Regions from separate parts of the Candidatus Villigracilis proximus genome, predicted to be linked through region 1. Evidence: riboswitches for the same ligand, from Rfam matches in the RefSeq annotation. Region 1 holds a riboswitch; the other holds the start of a gene.

What was found. A riboswitch is a leader RNA that binds a small molecule or an ion and turns the genes downstream of it on or off. The one in region 1 is predicted to bind cyclic di-GMP.
Region 2: linked by a shared signal. The riboswitch ahead of IPL71_RS22715 (CpaE/TadZ family protein) and the one ahead of IPL71_RS13360 (S-layer homology domain-containing protein) in region 1 are both predicted to bind cyclic di-GMP.

Annotation. Positions count from the first base shown of each region.
Region 1 covers NZ_JADJUO010000011.1:22,997-27,421, reverse strand. Annotated here, with positions in the region: gene IPL71_RS13365 (class I SAM-dependent rRNA methyltransferase) at 1-257, shown strand, start outside; gene IPL71_RS13360 (S-layer homology domain-containing protein) at 266-1,969, opposite strand; cyclic di-GMP riboswitch class I at 2,023-2,112, opposite strand; cyclic di-GMP riboswitch class I at 2,195-2,287, opposite strand; gene IPL71_RS13355 (S-layer homology domain-containing protein) at 2,524-3,216, opposite strand; gene IPL71_RS13350 (Ig-like domain-containing protein) at 3,213-4,130, opposite strand; gene IPL71_RS13345 (Ig-like domain-containing protein) at 4,097-4,425, opposite strand, start outside.
Region 2 covers NZ_JADJUO010000028.1:31,839-36,263, forward strand. Annotated here, with positions in the region: gene IPL71_RS22705 (ABC transporter permease) at 1-209, shown strand, start outside; gene IPL71_RS22710 (HlyD family secretion protein) at 342-1,466, shown strand; cyclic di-GMP riboswitch class I at 1,557-1,643, shown strand; cyclic di-GMP riboswitch class I at 1,722-1,819, shown strand; gene IPL71_RS22715 (CpaE/TadZ family protein) at 1,961-3,181, shown strand; gene IPL71_RS22720 (3-keto-alpha-glucoside-1,2-lyase-like domain-containing protein) at 3,234-3,974, shown strand; gene IPL71_RS22725 (carboxypeptidase-like regulatory domain-containing protein) at 3,986-4,425, shown strand, end outside.

The sequences.
Region 1 (4,425 bases):
AAGTTGCAGCGGGGCTGGCTGCTTATAGAAAGCTGACCAGGCTCGGGTTAAGTGTGCTGCGCTCTGGCGGGGTGTTGGTGCAGGCTTCCTGTTCCAGCCGCATTGATGCTCAATCCTTTTTTGATGCCATCCACCAATCCGCCAGAGAATCCAACCGCCGATTGATAGAGATTGAACGCACCAGCCACGCGCTTGACCATCCGATTGGATTTGAAGAAGGGGCGTACCTCAAGTGCCTGTTTGCCACAGCGGCATAAAAAATTTTCTAGGGAATAAGATCAAAGGCTCTGGTTAGAAAGACGGCCATTTGCGCACGTGTTACAGGCTCGTCAGGACAATAATTTCCATTGCCGCAGCCGCTTGTAATTCCATCCGTGCTGAATTGCTCAACCCAAGCCGCGGCCCAATAATCGGAGGGTACATCCTGAAACAAAAGACCGGAAGGAGCAGATGGGGCATAATCAGCACCATGTTTGGCACGCAATAAAAATACCGCCATTTGAGCACGAGTCACCGGGCTATCAGGGCAATAATTTCCATTTCCACAGCCGCTTGTCACTCCATCAACCGCAAGAACTTCGATCCAATAACGTGCCCAATGATCAGCTGTATCATTGAAGCTAAGCATACCAACAGAAGGAGAAAAACCGGAGCCTTTCATACTGCGCTCAAGAAAAACCGCCATTTGTCCGCGAGTGACGATATCGTTTGGACAATAGAGCAAAGGCGAAAGTGAACAGCCGCCAGTGATCTCGGCATTATATAACTGTTCAATGGACGACGATGCGAAGGCATTCACGTCCACATCCTCAAAAGTAGATGTAGATGGCGGGTTTGCATCAACTACGCCTAACTGAATTGTGATGGTCAAAAAGTCATTCCCGTTGACCAGTTTCTCAATATCCGCGTCAAATATGGAAAAATATCTGGCTGAAGCAACATAACCTTCTTTATATACTTTGATCAGGCGTAAAAAATCATAACTATTATGCGGATTGCTCAAACCACCCCAACTAAAGCCAATCTCTCCATTTTCGTTTGTAAGATCATCCACCATTAATTGTGTAGAGTATGGAGAACCACCAAAAACGCTCCACACATCAACTTTGGCTTCATTCAGAGGCTGTCCATCAGTGGAAACTACCTTAATGTTAATTTGTGAAAGGTCTATTGTGGGAGATCCGTTACGATAATCACTGCTAATGATCTTCGCTGTCAATTTTGAATATTCAACATAATCGAGCAGATTTGCGCGATTGGCCGGTTGCCCGGCGATCATGGCTTGTGCCGCGTTCTTCAATAACGGATCGGTCATGAAATCGGGTTTGTCGCTCCAGAATGCATCGTTTTGGTTAAGGATGTTTATATTAAGCAGAGGAGCAACTCCGGTTGCATCTTGAATGGTGGTAAGTTTATAGTATTCTCCATACCCCGCTCCGAATACATGCGCCAACTCATGGAGCATATTGTTGATCTGTGTCCAATAATCGACCACCTCATCCGCAGAAAGTGAATTGGGGTCATAGAGTTTTGTCCATTTTAAACCTGCAAGAACTCCGGCGCCGCCATCGTCAATACCGGCGTATCCACCGTAAGAGATTGAATAGTCCGTGCGAATCGCATGTACCCAGATCTCAAAATCTTCCACAGGCAAAGGAGGGGTTGCTTGATTTGAGTGAGGCTGTGTATTCGTGAGAATAATACCTGTTTCAGGGTTAAATATCAGGCGACGGGATGTGTTCTTTGCCAGAATAACATTCATATCATGCACATATTCACCAAGAACTGCTTTTGCAAAGTTCACATCAGGCACAAGAGCAGGGTCAAGATAAAATTTAATGACGTGCTCTTTTACGGCAACAGATTCAATGCGGCTTGATGCAGCAAAAACAGGCGCAGGAACTGCAGTCAGACAAAGTGTCAAAATGATGGCAAGGCAGATGGAGTTAGAAAAATATTTGGGTACCATTGTTTCTCTCCTGACAAGGGCACCCGGAACGCAAAAACTCGCGCTGATTCGTTTTCGGAGGCCTGGCAATCATGGCCACATCAGTGGCGGTAGACCCGTTGGCTTTGCGTCCCCGGCTTTCGCCGGGTTTGCCCTTATCGATACAAACTTTGTAAAGTTCAAAAATAACAAAAAAAGCGAACCTGGATTCATTCAGGTCCGCCAAGGAATAACCATATATAAAGTTCTGGCGGCCTGGCAATCATGACCACATTTGCTGTGGCGGTAGACCCGTTGGCTTTGCGTCCCCAGTTTTCACTGGGTTTGCCTTTATCAATTTCTTATTACAAAATCATTATACAGATATTTCCTCTTAATTAACCTAACAATTATGAAATTCAACGTTACAATTTTGTATACAGTAAAAAAACAAGCAAACAAAAATATGCTCCAGTCACTGCTCAAAAAGAATCGCTCATCTTTGGAAATCTGAAAATCAAATCTGCCAAAATAAAACACCCCTACAGTTTTTAACTGTAGGGGTGTTTTATGAAAATTATCTTATTGCCGGATGACTACGGCAGAGGTAGATTGAAAACTTTTTGAAGGAATACCGCCATCTGGGCACGTGTCACGGAACTCTCGGGGCAATATAGTCCTGCTGCACAACCACTGGTAATCCCTTCAGCCGCCAACTCTTCGACCCAGGCGACTGCCCAATGACTTTGTGGAACATCTGTAAAGACTGTGCCACTGGAGGCCGGCGGAGTGTAAGCTGACCCATGCTTGGCCTTTAGCAGGAAGACGGCCATCTGCGCACGTGTTACTTCCGCATCCGGGCAGTAAACGCCTGCTCCACATCCACCAGTGATGCCATCGGCTGCCAGTTGTTCGATCCAGGCGGCTGCCCAGTACCCTTGTGGAACATCTGTAAAGACTGTGCCAGTTGCGGCAGGAGGAGTAAATCCGGAACCGCGCATTCCCTTTTCGATGAAGATCGCCATCTGCGCCCGGGTGACAGAAGCATCAGGGCAATAGTTTAATGGGTTGGTTGTACAACCGCTCGTGATTCCAGCTTCATAGATCGCTTGAATATAACGAGCTGCCCAGAAACCTTGAGGCACATCCATAAAGGTTTGCGTGTCCAGAAGATTATTGACAGTAATCACAAACGTTCTGGTAACGCTAAGTGTGGCGGCGTCTGTACTGCGGACACAGATGCTGTAAGTATTTTTAGTTTCGTAATCAAAAAGCACAGCAGTCTTCAAGCTATCACCGTTGATTGTGAAAGAAGCATCATCAGTACCCCGCAGAATTCATAAGTGAAGGTGTCACTCATGTCAGAATCTGTAGTGGAGAATGTTCCAACCAACGTACCTACAGCTTGATTTTCGTTGAAATTACTCTTTGATATAGAGATATCTGTTGGTGGATTGTTGACGGCGGTCACGGTAATGTTGACCGTGGCAGGAGCACTGTCCACGGTTCCGTCATTGACCTTGAAGGTGAAACTATCTGCACCGTTGTAGTTCGCGGCGGGAGTGTAAGTCCGATTCGCGCCGGTTCCAGTTAATGTTCCATGTGCTGGATTGGTCACGATCACATAGGTCAATGTGTCGCCGTCCGCATCGGTACCAGCCAGAGTAATGGCCTTGGCTGTATCTTCATTGGTGCTAACAGACTGCGGGCTCGCGACCGGGGCAACATTTGCGAATGTGATATTGATACTCACTGTTGCAACAGTGCTGTCCACCGTTCCATCGTTGACCTTGAAGGTAAAGCTGTCCGTGCCTGTGTAATTCGTGTTCGGTGTGTAGGTTCGGCTTGCGCCAGTGCCGCTAAGAGTGCCATGTGACGGAGTTGCCACAATAATATAAGTTAAGGAATTGCCGTCTATGTCTGAGCCAGTCAGTGTAATAGCTTTGGGTGTGTTCCTCGTTGTGCTGACAGACTGGTCGTTGGCAACCGGCACATCATTGACGGCGGTCACGGTGATACTAACAGTGGCAGGAGCACTGTCCACAGTTCCGTCGTTGACCTTGAAGGTGAAACTATCTGCACCGTTGTAGTTTACGGCGGGAGTGTAAGTCCGATTCGCGCCGGTTCCAGTTAATGTTCCATGTGCAGGGTTGGTCACGATCACATAGGTCAATGTGTCGCCGTCCGCATCGGTGCCAGCCAGAGTAATTGCCTTGGCTGTATCTTCATTGGTGCTAACAGACTGCCCCCCCCTCCGGCCGCCCTGCTCGCGCCCCCCCCCGCCCGCGCCGCGCCCCTGCCCCGCGGCCGCGCCTGCCCCCCGCCCCCCCCCCCCCCCCCCCCCGCGGCGGCCCGGTGCCCCGCGGCCCCCCCCCCCCGGCCCCGCCGTGCCCGGGGCCCGCCCCGTTGGGCGGCGGGCCCCCCCCCCCCCGCCCTCCCGCCCGGGCCGCCCGCCCCCCCCCCCCCCCGCCCCCCGCCGGCTCTTCGGCCTGGGCTCG
Region 2 (4,425 bases), on a different contig from region 1:
TGGCGATCGTGGTTTCCATACCAATTACATACGGACTTTCCTATATTGTCAGTCTGGCTGTGTTTGAAACACCCATTCAAGTGGTCTTCACGTATTTGGGCTACGCCATCTGGTTTGCGCTGGTGCTGGTTCTTTCGGTGTTGGGTTCCATTTTGCCGGCCCGTAATGCCGCGCGTTTGACCATTCGTGAAGTATTGGCTTACGAATAAAAATATTTGTTTTGGTAAAAAACCTAAAGGTCTTTTGTTATTCGGGATTTTACCAAGCAAGGCAGACCTTTAGGGTTTGTGTATAGAGTAGAAAATAATCACATAAACAATGAAATGACAAGAAGGTATAAAATGAAAAAACAAACACTAACTATGATCGCAATACTAACCATCCTTTCACTCGCGCTCGCCGCGTGTGGAAATCAACCTGAGGCCACACCCGCCCCAGCGGAAATTGTCTCGTCCAGTGATGTTGTCGCGGAAGGCCGCCTCGAACCGATTCAGGGTGCGAACCTATTTTTTCAGGCACGCGGTGTCGTTGAGGAAGTTCTGGTGAGCGCCGGAGATACCGTCAGCGAAGGGGATGTCCTCGTCCGCCTCGCAAATGCGGGCGGGGCTGAAGCGCAGGTTGTCGTCGCCCAAAATGCCTATGATGTCCTCCTCCGCAATGAAAGCAGTGACCGCGCCAAACTCTGGCAGGCTTATATGGATGCGCAAATTGCGCGCGGCAAGGCCGAAAATAAATGGGAAGATTTGAATGTTGACAGCATCGAAGACAGCATCGAAGATGACAAGGCGACAATAGAAGATCGTCAACAAGATGTGGCCGATGCGCAGGAAGACTTCGATAAATATAAAGACCTTGATGTCGATAACTCCAAACGCAAGAATGCCGAGGATGATCTTGAACAGGCACAGGACGATCTGAATCAAGCCATCCGCGATCTGGAAGCCACTATTCGCAAACGTGATGAAGTACGCGCGGATTATGATGCCGCACTTGGTCTTGAAGCCGAAGCGAAATATCAATATGAGATCAGCCTTGACGGCCCGAATTCAGATCAGCTCTCATTGGCAAAAGCAAATCTTGATGCTGCAAAAGATACGCTTTCCAATTACATCATAACTGCACCGTTTGGCGGCACTGTGGCGGATGTCAATGTGAAAGTGGGTGAGCAGGTGACAGCTGAAACGCGTGTGATTAGCATTGCCAATTTTAATACCTGGGTTGTTGAAACCACAGATGTAACTGAACTCGAAGTGGTAAAAATCAGTAAAGGACAAACTGTTACGCTCATCCCTGATGCTCTTTCTGATTTGGCTCTCAGCGGCACGGTCACAGAGATCAGCCAGGCCTACACCCAACAAGGCGGTGACATTCTTTATACAGTCCGCATTGCGGTGGCGGAAAACGATCCGCGTTTGAAGTGGGGCATGACCGTGGAAGCTACCTTCAGGGAAGTTGTACAACAATAATAAAAAAATCTCCGTCAACTGGCGGAGATTTTTTTATTAGAACATCTGAGTGATTGAAAAAAACATTTTCTCGTGCAATAATAAAGTTGCTCCGAGAAAGAGCAAAACCGGGAAAACCCGGCGACGCAAAGTCATGGGTCTAACGCTGAACTGAGTCACGACCGCCAGACTGCCGATAAAAGCAAAACCGCCAAAAGACGGCGACGCAAAGTCAGGAATCTAAAACCAGTATAAGTTTCTGGTCAGGATTGACCGACTTCCGAAAGGTAAAATCAGGGAAACCTGATGGCACAAAGTCATGGGTCTACAATCACAAAATTATTTTTCGTGATCATGATTGCCAGGCTGCCGAAGAGCAAATCTTTTCACAGGGATGACCGAACGCGCGTCATCCCTGTTTGCTTTTGTCATTTATCTGTAAATAAACTGTAATATGTTTTTTACACTTTGAATTCTTCCCCATGCTATACTCTACGCAGGCAAAAGGAGACCTTATGTCTGAGCGAATTCTCATTGTAGATGATACTGAATTAAATTTGAAGATGGTGGGTTCTATTCTTCTAAAAGATGGTTATGAAATCATAACGGCTCGAAACGGCATTGAGGCCCTGGAGGTGATCAAATCCAAGCCTCCGGCATTGGCGATTCTGGACGTCATGATGCCGGACATGGATGGATACACTCTTTGTGAGCGTCTGCGTCAAATTCCGTCCACCGCGAAAATTCCGATCATTATTTTGACCGCGCTCAGTGGTGTTGAAGATAAGATCAAGGCTTTTGACTCTGGCGCGGATGATTTTTTAGCAAAGCCATTTGAGTCGCAGGAATTGCGCGCCAGGGTCAAGGTGTTGTTAAGGCGGTTTTCAGAGCGGGAATCTGTTCAAACAAATGAAGAAGTATCGGGGAAGGTGATTGCGGTATTTTCATTGCGCGGGGGAATTGGGGTGTCCATGCTTTCGTCAAATCTGGCCGCATCATTATCACAAATTTGGGGCACGCCTACAGTGCTGGTGGACCTGGCGTTTATGAATGGACAGAGTGCGCTGCTCCTTGATCTTCCCCTTCGTAATTCCTGGGCCGATCTGGGGCGCTCTCCCGCAAAAGAAATGGACATGGATCTGATTAACTCTGTTTTGCTTCATCACGATTCAGGTGTGCATGTCCTTGCATCTCCGCGCCGTCCGCAGGAAGCGGAAGTCATTACAGCCGACCATGTCCAGTCTGCCATCGGATTGCTCCGCGCCCATTATCATTATATTATTCTGGATCTGCCCCATGATTTTTCAGAAACCACGCTGGCAGGTCTGGATATGGCTGACCAAATACTGCTCATGCTCTCGCCTGAAACGGCATCTGTCCGCTGCGCCGCGAATGCCCTGGAAACTTTTGGGCAGCTTCACTATCCGCCCGACCGGACAACCTTGATCTTGAATTGGCCTTTTAAGGGGAAAGGGTTACCGCGCGCCGGAATTGAAGGCGCATTGAAAAGGGAATTGGGCGTTGTGATTCCTTACGCCGGCGAAGCGGTTGTCTCTTCGATCTTATACGGGAAACCTTCCGCCTTGCAGATGCCGCTTGATCCTTTGGGTGCATTTTTGGAAGATCTGGCGTATCTTTACAGCAAGGAAGATCATAAACAAAATCCGCCCGAGAGTGCAGGGGAAGGGCTTAAGCGTGTAAAAGTACGCGCGCAGGCCCGTCAGGAAAAATCGTGATCGCCGGCTGATAATACAGGGATATTTCCCATGCCAGACGATCAATTGAAAATTGGGAGAAAAACATGAAAAAATTTCGCGGATTAATATCCAAAATGGACAGGGTCTTGTTGAATATGGACTCTTACTCGCATTGATTGTTGTCGGTTTGATTCTCGCATTAAGCCTTGGCGGCGTTTCCCTGTCTGATCTTTATTGCACAGTGGCAAGCGGTATAGGCGGTGGAGAGTCTTGCAATGAACAGAAGATGTACTGTCAGGATTCTTTTGACGGCGATCTAAGCGCGTGGCAACCCTTGAATAATACGGTGTCTTTGAACGATGGTCAGATGTGTTTTGGCAGCGGGTTGCAGGCCATGAATAAATGTTCCATGAAATTGCCTGAATCAGATTATGTCATTAAGATGGATGATGTTAGCATCTCAAGCGGTAATGGATATGGTGTGTTTTTCCGTTCGACTGTTGACAGTAATGGGCTGGATGGGTATGTCTTTCAATATGATCCAGGCTGGAAATCATCTAAATACCCAAACGGGGCACTTCTCATTCGTCAATGGATCAATGGTCGTGAAATTTCAACCCCCATTGCAGTTACTCCAATCGGAGAAAATGTATATAACACCCCGCATGATTTTGAAATTAACGTCTCAGGTGACACCTACACAGTAGTAATGGATGGGAAGGAAGTCCTCTCAGCCCAAGACAGCACCTACACCACAGGTGGAACAGGACTTCGTTCCTGGTTTGGTACCTCTGCCTGTATCGGCGACTTCTCTGTTTTTGAAACACCCTAAAAGGAGCAGCCATGCAATTCGACGAATCCCCCGAGCTTGATCAATTTAAAGATGGCATGCCTGAAAACACCCCCGCACCTGATGCAGGCCGCAAAAAATTCCGCGTGATCTTGTTGCTAACATTTATCGTCGTCTCTCTCTTTGGTGTAGCGCTTTTATTAAAAGAAAATCGCACGCTCGCCACTCTGACAGGCACCGCCGTTGTGCAAGGCCGCGTCGTAGATGAAGACGGTCAACCATTTATCGGCGAAATATTTATTCTCGGCACTGAACTTAAAACGCAAACTGATGCAAATGGAAACTTTGAATTGCGCCGTGTCCCTTCCGGTGAGCAGATCCTCATTGTTGCAGATGAATTAATAGGCCGTGATTTTTCCATTCAAGTCACCACTGCCACCACCCTTGAAATGGGCGAGATTCGTTTTGAGACCACCGCCATGCCGCCCAACTA